Regions from separate parts of the Methylophilus sp. DMC14 genome, predicted to be linked through region 1. Evidence: predicted binding sites of a transcription regulator. Region 1 holds the regulator's gene; each other region holds the start of a gene.
The links. The regulator sigma-54, encoded in region 1, starts transcription at its own class of promoters, with help from an activator protein. The targets are predictions, from matches to a motif close to TGGCACNNTTCCTGCT.
Positions count from the first base shown of each region.

Region 1 (3,271 bases):
GCCGAAAACACTGGTGAGCAAGGCAAAGAGTAAGCTTAAAGATGGAAACCATGGCAGCAGATCAGAACCATTTGCAGGTTAACCGCCTGAAAAAAACCTATCAGGGCCGTACCGTCGTCAAAAACACGACGCTTGAGTTACGCAGTGGCGAAGTGATCGGCTTGCTGGGTCCCAACGGGGCAGGCAAAACCACCAGCTTTTACATGATTGTAGGGTTGGTTGCGCTGGATGAAGGCAACATTACGCTGAATGGCGCCGACGTGAGCCGCGCGCCCATGCATGAGCGCGCGCGCATGGGCCTGGCTTATCTGCCCCAAGAAGCATCCATTTTCCGCAAGCTCAGCGTAACCGACAACATCCTCGCCATTCTTGAAACCCGTCCCTATACGGAAGAGCAGCGTGAGGCAAGGCTTGAGTCCTTGCTGGATCAATTGCATATCCAGCACATCCGCAACAGTCAGGCCGTCAGCTTGTCTGGTGGCGAACGTCGACGCGTTGAAATTGCGCGCTGCCTGGCCACTGACCCTAAATTTATTTTGCTGGATGAACCGTTCGCCGGGATTGATCCGATTGCCGTGATCGAAATCCAGAAAATCATCCGCTACCTGAGCAGTCAGAATATTGGTATTTTAATCACCGACCACAATGTGCGCGAAACGCTGGACATCTGTGACCGCGCTTATATTGTCAATGAAGGCGCTGTGTTTGCAGCAGGCACGCCCGATGAAATCATTCAGAACGAAGGTGTGCGTGAAGTGTATCTGGGCAAGAATTTTAGGCTGTAATCCGTCATGAAACAGAACCTGCAATTACGTATTTCGCAAAATCTGGCGCTGACGCCGCAGCTGCAGCAATCGATCCGTTTGCTGCAACTTTCCACGCTGGAACTGAACCAGGAACTAGAAACCATCCTGCAGGAAAACCCGTTACTGGAAATGTCAGACGGTGAAGAAGGCGAGTTTGAAGATAACACACCGCCTCCCCCCACTGTAGAAGCTGAGCCGACAGATGCCAGCTCGTTTGACATGGCAACGCAGCAAGAGATCACCGCACCGGCAGAAAGTCTGCGTGAAGACTTGCACGATGAGTTGGGCGGGAGCGAGAGCGACCTGCCCAATTTAAACGAGGAATTCACGCCGCCAGAGTTTGAAGATGATTATGAAGAGTTTGGCAGCACCAGCAACTGGGACGAAGCCGGACGCAATCATCAGGAAGACGAAGACAGTGACTTTTCCAGACAGGAAACCACCAGCATCAGTTTGCGCGAGCATCTGATTGACCAGATACAACTGGCACATTTGTCGCAACGTGACATGAGCCTGGTCAAACTGCTACTGGATAGCATCACTGATGATGGCTATCTGGAGCAAGATCTGCAGGAGATTGTGGAGCACTTGCCACTCGAACTTGAGGTCGAGCTGCTGGAACTGGAAACCGCCCTCAAGCTGATCCAGAATCTGGACCCTGTAGGCGTAGGTGCGCGCGATTTACGCGAGTGCCTGCTCTTGCAACTGACGCGTTTGCCGCAAGAAACGCCACACTTGCAAACCGCCATTGCCATTGCCAAAGACCACCTGGCGCTGCTTGCCAACAAAGACTTTGTCAAACTGCGCAAGGTGCTTGGTTGCGATGAAGCGGTACTCAAGGCGGCGCAGCACCTGATCCGCCAGCAAAACCCCAGACCCGGCAGCGAGTTTTCCAGCTTTAGTCACGATCACTTTATCCAGCACGATGTGGTGGTTAAAAAAATCAAGGGCATTTGGGTCGCCTCCTTAAATGATGGCGTGATCCCCAAACTGCGCATCAACCAGATGTATGCGGACATCCTCAAGCGCAACCGCGAGAGTTCAGGCCAATACCTGCAAAGCCAGATGCAGGAAGCCAAATGGATGATCAAGAATATCCAGCAGCGTTTCTCGACCATTTTGCGCGTGTCGCAAGCCATTGTAGACCGCCAACGCAACTTCTTTGAGCATGGTGAAATAGCCATGCGCCCACTGGTACTGCGTGAAATCGCCGAAGAACTCGACTTGCATGAAAGCACAGTTTCACGTGTCACCACGCATAAGTATATGCTCACACCGCGTGGCGTCTATGAACTCAAATACTTCTTTGGCAGCTCGGTAGCCACAGACGCAGGCGGCTCCTGCTCTGCCACCGCCATCCGAGCCTTGATCAAGCAAATGGTGGCCGAAGAAAACCCGAAAAAGCCTTTGTCGGACAACCAGATCACCGACACACTGGCACAACAAGGCATCGTCGTTGCCCGCCGTACCATAGCCAAATATCGCGAGTCCCTGAATATTCCGCCCGCGAACTTGCGCAAAACGCTCTAAACAAAAAAGGCCGCAGATGCGGCCTTTTTTGTTTCTCAGCTCCGATCACCTGATTGTGATCTTGGCAAATTTACGTTTACCCACCTGTGCGATCACTGTCACACCTTTAGTCAAAGGCAGATTCTTATCATCCACCTTGACGCTGTCGAGCTTGACGCCGCCTTGCTGCACTGCGCGCATGGCTTCACTGGTGCTTTCAACCAGGCCCGCCTGTTTTAACAATTGGCTAATGCCGATGCTGTCGCCTTCAATGGTCACTTCAACTTCGGGCACGTCATCCGGGATGCCGCCTTTGGCACGGGTCTGGAAGTCCTGCAAGGCTTTTTCAGCCGCGGCTTGACCATGGAAACGCGCCACAATTTCTTGGGCAAAGCCGACCTTGATATTGCGGGGGTTTGCGCCACTGGCGACTTGCGCCTTCCATTCGGCAATGGTTTCCAGCGTCGCAAAAGACAGCAAATCAATATAGCGCCACATCAGTTCATCTGAAATCGACATGATCTTGGCAAAAATAGTCTCTGGCGCCTCGCTAATGCCAATGTAGTTACCGAGTGATTTGGACATTTTATTGACGCCATCCAGCCCTTCCAGCAGCGGCATCATCAGCACACATTGCTGCGACTGGCCGGCCTGCTTTTGCAACTCACGCCCCATGAGCAGGTTAAACTTCTGGTCGGTACCACCGAGCTCAAGATCCGCTTGCAGGGCGACCGAATCATATCCTTGCAGTAACGGGTACAGAAACTCGTGAATCGCAATCGGTTGATTACCCTTGAAGCGTTTGGAGAAGTCATCCCGCTCCAGCATGCGGGCCACGGTATTGCTGGCAGCCAGCTTGATCATCCCCGCCGCACCGAGTTCACTTAACCAGTTGGAGTTAAAAACAATCTCGGTTTTGGTGGGATCCAGTATTTTGAAGACTTGTGCGGCATAGG
Region 1 covers NZ_JBQUZA010000002.1:462,503-465,773, forward strand. The annotation lists gene lptA (lipopolysaccharide transport periplasmic protein LptA) at 1-33, shown strand, start outside; gene lptB (LPS export ABC transporter ATP-binding protein) at 42-785, shown strand; gene ACT53C_RS06520 (RNA polymerase factor sigma-54) at 792-2,336, shown strand; gene tyrS (tyrosine--tRNA ligase) at 2,382-3,271, opposite strand, start outside.

Region 2 (3,271 bases), on a different contig from region 1:
TCAATAAAATTAGCAGAATCTCTTAAAGTTCGCGATTTAACAATTACTGGTAGGTATGACCACTTTCCAGGGCAACAGACGGGTATGTTTACCAATACATTAGGCATCCAAGTCGATATTCCCCTATTCATAAACTACCAGTACGAAGGTGAGGTCGCTAGGGCTGAAGCAAGTTATCAGAATGCAATTACAGTCAAATCGCAAACTACAGCGCTAGCAATCGTTGAGCTCAAACAGTCACGCGCGAATTTAATCTCGGCTGCTGATCGATCCAAAAGGTTTGATCAGGACATTTTGACAAAAGCCGAAAAAAATGCAAATTATGCTGAGTTTGCTTACAGTCATGGGGCAAGTGGTGTGCTTGATTTACTAGATGCTAGACGAGTGCTCAGAGCATTACAAATAGAGGCTTTAACCGTCAAAGCTGATTACGCCAAGGCTTTATCAGCGTGGCAGGCTGCAAACTTTAGCGTTGATATGCGTGATAAATAATCTGGTTCAGCCATGCATTTATTTTCATTGGCTTCTATCATAAAAAAACCCAAGGCCTAACCTTGGGCTTTTAAATATAGTCAGAATTATTTAGTATCAAAGCAGAGCTAACTAATCTCCCGATACCGCCGGAATTTTGTGGATGCTCAAATCTGCACCATCAAACTCCTCTTCTGGGCCCAGGCGCAGGCCAACCAGTTTTTTGAGCAAGCCATAGACCAGCAAACCGCCCAGCAAGGCAATGACCACGCCAACCAGCGTGCCTAACAATTGACTCACCAGGCTCACGCTACCCAGCCCACCCAAAGTTGTGCTGCCAAAAATACCGGCAGCAATGCCCCCCCAGGCGCCACACAACCCATGCAGTGGCCACACACCTAAGACATCATCAATCTTTAGGCGGTTTTGCGTTAGGGTAAAGGCCCAGACAAACAAGACCCCGGCTACTGCGCCGGTGACGAGCGCACCGAGCGGATGCATGACATCCGAGCCGGCACAGACTGCCACCAATCCAGCCAAGGGACCGTTGTGGACAAAACCGGGGTCATTTTTACCCAGTACCAATGCCGCCAATGTTCCGCCGACCAGCGCCATTAATGAGTTAACAGCCACCAGCCCTGAAATCCCTTGTATGGATTGTGCGGACATCACATTAAAGCCAAACCAGCCTACGGTTAATATCCATGCACCCAAGGCAAGAAACGGAATATTGGAAGGCGGATAAGCATGCAATTTACCGTCTTTGGTATACCGCCCATTACGCGCACCCAATAACAACACCGCCGCCAGGGCGATCCAGCCGCCCATGGCATGCACGACAACCGAGCCGGCAAAATCATGGAAGTTAGCGCCAAAACTGGCCTTGAGCCAATCCTGAAAACCAAAATGACCATTCCAGGCAATGCCCTCAAAAAAGGGATAGATAAAGCCGACGATCAAAAAAGTTGCTGCCAATTGCGGGTTGAATTTGGCGCGCTCAGCAATGCCGCCAGAAATAATGGCAGGAATCGCAGCGGCAAAGGTGAGCAAGAAGAAGAACTTGACCAGACCGTAACCGTTTTGCACGGTCAGTGTTTCGGCACCATTGAAAAAATGGATACCGTAAGCAATGCCATACCCAACAAAAAAATAGGCAATGGTAGACACACAAAAATCCACCATAATTTTAACCAGGGCATTCACCTGATTTTTTTGACGCACTGTGCCGACCTCCAAAAAGGCAAAACCGGCATGCATTGCCAAGACCATGATGGCCCCCAGCAATACAAACAGGACGTCATTAGCTGTCACTAATGATTCCATTTCGCTCTCCGAATTCAATAATTATTGATTGGCGTTTTGTTTGAAAGACACGCCTTTTTAAAATGCGCAGGTTTCAAGCAAATATCAGGCCATCTTTAAGTGATTGATTTTAAAAAGAGTGGAGATTGGGCACTGGCAAAAACGCCCCAAAATAACTCAATCAAAAGTGCATTGCACATTATTGGTGCAAAATTAGGCATATTTAAACAAAACTACTTAAAGATGCTCAAATGCTGATGAATGAGGCATGCCATGCGAACTCATCGAGAGTTTGCGTCAACAAAAGCGGATAAAGCGGTGGATAACCGTATCGTCGTATGCCAATACGGAGGAGGGACAGACTTATATGATCTCGACCGGTTGCAATTGCTTGAGCATTTCGACCGCATCAGGATGCGCAGACCAGAAATAGTAAAATTCACGCACCGCGTTTAAAAATAGGTGACGGGTATTTTTGAGATTAAATAGCGGCAGGGTTGCGTCAGCGGTGATGCGGTAGGCGTTTTTTTCTGTGAGTGGTGCTTCACGCAAGCGCAACAACATGAGCTTTGCCATGCGCGTACGCAGTTCGATATCCATCTCCTGCTTGTGCTCCATGGATTTGAGCGCTTTGACGTAGCCGTTAAGCGGCCATAATTCTGCTGTTTCAAACTTCTCGGACTGCAACGCCGGCCAAACGGACTGCAAATCAATCACCGCGGGCTGCCAACCGATAGGATGTAATTCAAAGCCGACAGTATCGGCATATTGCATGACGGCTTTCACATCGCCACGCCAAAAAGGATAAAACTCGCGGATAATGGTCAGGATTTCTGGCCAGCGCTGGGCTTCTTTGTCGGCCAGACAATCGTCCACCGCTTGCCGGTAGACCGTGCTGCTGCACTCCTGGTCTTTTAATAGCGGCGTTAACTCAGCCAGCACCGCGTCGCGCTGTGCCATGATGGCAGCATCAGCGCCCTTGCTGTGCAATAAATTATAATAAGCTTGAATCGCATCTGCTTCGCGGCTTGAATTCATCGTTAACAACACTAAATAAGAATGAAATGAATATGAAACGGATTATTGGTCATCATACACTGAAAAAGATAATCGTCTTAAAGGAGAACAACGATGGCTGAATGGGCCTTATTAGCCATTTTGATGGCGGGCGCATGGTATTGGATGGATACGATTTCGAAACGTGAGATCGCGCTCAAGATTGGCCGCCAGTTGGCTGAGCGCTGCCATCTGCAGTTTCTGGATGAAACCGTGGCTTGCGCCCGCGTCGGTTTTGCAAGGGACGGCAATGGTCGCATGCAGTTACAACGCACGTATACCTTTGACGTCTCCAGCCAGGGCATTGAGCGCATGGCCTGTCATCTGCAATTGCGGGGCGGCCAATTGGTAGCCTGGCATATTCCGCCTTACGTCACCCAGTAAAACGCCATGGTGGTTGGCCGCTTTGCCCCTTCGCCTACCGGTCCCTTGCACTTTGGCT
Region 2 covers NZ_JBQUZA010000008.1:47,905-51,175, reverse strand. The annotation lists gene ACT53C_RS13710 (TolC family protein) at 1-492, shown strand, start outside; gene ACT53C_RS13705 (ammonium transporter) at 604-1,794, opposite strand; gene ACT53C_RS13700 (hypothetical protein) at 2,137-2,811, opposite strand; gene ACT53C_RS13695 (DUF3301 domain-containing protein) at 2,905-3,213, shown strand; gene gluQRS (tRNA glutamyl-Q(34) synthetase GluQRS) at 3,220-3,271, shown strand, end outside.
Region 2: ACT53C_RS13705 (ammonium transporter) is a predicted target of sigma-54. The motif match lies at 1,871-1,886, and genes of this name have one in related genera.

Region 3 (3,271 bases), on a different contig from region 1:
AAGCCATAGAAACCGGCTTCCGGGCAGCGTTGCAGCAGCATCTGGATAAAAACAGCCGCGCCGATGCCAAGCAACTGACGCTGATCTCCTGGATATTGCTGGGCCTGGACCAGCTCACCACACTGCGGCATCAAATTACCCTGCTCAATATCTCGTTTGCCGATAGCATCGAATCTTTTAACCGCTTGATCGGCAGCTTGATTGCGCTGATATTCGAGATCACCGACAGCTCGGTCAATAGCAAGATCTCCACCTGTTTGCTCACCTTGTATAACCTGATTCAGGGCAAGGAGTTTGCCGGGCAGGAGCGTGCGGTAGGCGCTTATTTATTTGGCTCTGGCAGCCTGCAACTGCCGCACCAGCAAAAGCTGTTTGAACTGATTGCGCAGCAGGAACGGCACTTTGAACTGGTGTGCCAGTTTGGCAGCAAAGAGCTGTGTGAGGCCTGGCAACAGTGGCAAGCCAGTGACTGGCAGCAGCAACATGCCAAGTACCGCGCCAAGCTGACCAGCGCGCGCGACCAACAAACCCTGACCCCCAGCCATGCCGACCTCTGGTTTGACTTATGCAGCCGCCGCCTGAGCGAGATGTGGCAGATTCAGTGCCAGCTGGTCGACACCATGCATGAACTGCTGGCCGGGCTCACCCGCCAGGCCAAACAAGATTACGAGCAAACCCGGCAGTACCTGCAAACTATCCAAGCCAGTCCGCAGGCCAACTTGAACAGCACGTTTTTCAACCTGGCGATTCCCATCGAAAATGCGCTGAACTTTCAGGCCCATGACACCTCGCAAACCTATCCCATGGCGTCTATGATCGCCTTGCTGCAACACCAGTCCCGGCAAATTGCCGACATGGAAACAGAGCTGTCAGACACCAAAAAGGCGCTGACCGAGCGCAAATTGATTGAGCGCGCCAAGGGCTTGCTCATGAGTACGCGCGGCCTCAATGAAATGGAAGCCTACAAAACCATGCGTAGCCTGGCCATGGAGCAGAACCGTAAAATTATTGATGTGGCCGAAAATATTCTGGCCCATCATACCGTAACGCGATAACGGTTTTCATAACGCTCCCAGACCTTCAAATTGGTGCATCCGCACCCACGTGGTGCGAGAGGCATGCCCCCTTTTCAAGCCCTACTTGAAAAAAGTTCCGTTAAAACCCAATAAAAATCAAACATTTAAAAACAACAACCCACTTGGCACAAGCTTTGCTTATATAAAATCAAGCAAGCTACCAAAGGCGGTGCGTTGCTTGTAGTAAGTAAACTGGAAACCCCAGTTTGAATTTCTGACTAGCCGTTGCTGTTTCATCATCCACGGCTGGCAAAGATAAGGACAAAGGCGTCCTGAGTGTAGACCACGGTCTGCATTCAGGACGCCTTTTTTGTTTTGTATTTTCCGAACCCCTTTTTCGAATCAAATCTCAAGGAGCCGACATGAGCAGTTCTGACAAAAAAAATGTATCCCCCACCGAGGCAACGCCGGTTGACCAGGTGAACCAGCAACGCCGCCATTTCTTTATGAATACGCTGGCAGGCGCGTTTGGTGCTGCCGCCATGATGAACATGGTGCCTTCCGCCATCCGTAGCCAGGCTTGGGCGGCAGGCTCGGATGCGCCAGAAATCACCGAAGTGAAAGTGGGCTTTATCCCGCTGACGGACTGTGCGCCGATTATTGTCGCCGCGCAAATGGGCTTTGATAAAAAATATGGCATCAAGATTGTGCCGTCTAAAGAAGCTTCGTGGGCAGGCGTACGTGACAAGCTGGTCAATGGTGAATTGCATGCTGCACATGTGTTGTATGGCCTGATCTACGGCGTACAAATGGGCATCGGCGGCCAGCAAAAAGACATGAACGTGCTGATGACGCTGAACAACAACGGCCAGGGCATCACGCTGGCTAACCAGCTTAAGGAAAAAGGCGTCACCAGTGGTGCCACGCTGAAACGTTTGCTGGATAACGAAAACCGCGACTTTACCTTCGCCCAGACCTTCCCCACCGGCACGCACGCCATGTGGTTGTACTACTGGCTGGCGACCTATGGCATCAATCCAATGCAGGACGTGAAAACCATCGTCGTACCGCCGCCACAAATGGTCGCCAACATGCGGATTGGCAATATGGATGGCTACTGCGTGGGCGAACCCTGGAACGCACGTGCCATTTACGACAAGATCGGCTACACCGTCGCCACCTCACAAGATATCTGGGTAGACCACCCGGAAAAAGTGTTGGGCACCACCGCTGACTTTATCGCCAAGAACCCGAATACCGCGCTGGCGTTAACCAAAGCCATCCTCGAAGCCTCACGCTATATTGATGCGACCAAAAACCGTGCCGAAGTGGCCAAGTTGATCGCAGGCAAAGCCTATGTCAATGCGCCAGAAGAAGTGATTGAAGGTCGCTTCCTCGGCCACTACGACAATGGTATCGGCAAAAAATGGGAAGACCCCAACTATATGAAGTTCTTCAATGATGGCAAGGTCAGTTTCCCTTACCTGTCAGACGGCATGTGGTTCCTGACCCAACACAAACGCTGGGGCTTGCTCAAGTCTGACCCGGATTACCTCGGCGTGGCGAAAAAGGTGAACCGCATTGATATTTATACCGAAGCCGCCAAATCTCTGGGCATTAGCGTGCCAACAGACGTGATGCGCAGCAGCAAGCTGATTGACGGCGTGGTCTGGGATGGTAAAGACCCTAAAGCTTATGCCAACAGCTTCAAGGTTAAAGCGTAATTCTTTCAAGGAGAGTCACCATGAGTGTCGTCAGCTTTAACAAGGAAAAAATCATGCAAAACAGTGAGCAGGCTGCCAAAGCAATGCCAGCCAAGCAAGCAAAACCGGTTGTCGCGGTGGTGAGCCCTCTCTCGGCCACCGCAACAGCAGCCACCCCGGCAAGCAAAAAAGCCGGGGCATGGGCGGCAATGGCCAAACGTGTCTTTGAAGGACTGTTACCGCCTGTGATTGGCTTGCTGATCTTTGGCGCCATCTGGTCTACCGTGGCCGCCCTGACTCAGGGCTTGCCAGGGCCGGTGCAGACCTGGCATTCGGCGGTGGAGCTGTTTAGCGACCCGTTTTATATCAACAACCCGAATGATATGGGTATCGGCTGGAACATCCTGAACTCGCTCAAACGCGTCGCCACCGGCTTTGCGCTGGCAGCGATTGTCGGCATCCCCATGGGGTTTATCATCGGCCGCTATGCCTTTATGTCAAAAATGGCGGCGCCGATTATCAGCCTGCTCAAGCCGGTCTCCCCACTGGCCT
Region 3 covers NZ_JBQUZA010000008.1:101,293-104,563, reverse strand. The annotation lists gene ACT53C_RS13920 (nitrate- and nitrite sensing domain-containing protein) at 1-1,055, shown strand, start outside; gene ACT53C_RS13915 (CmpA/NrtA family ABC transporter substrate-binding protein) at 1,439-2,740, shown strand; gene ntrB (nitrate ABC transporter permease) at 2,761-3,271, shown strand, end outside.
Region 3: ACT53C_RS13915 (CmpA/NrtA family ABC transporter substrate-binding protein) is a predicted target of sigma-54. The motif match lies at 1,200-1,215, and genes of this name have one in related genera.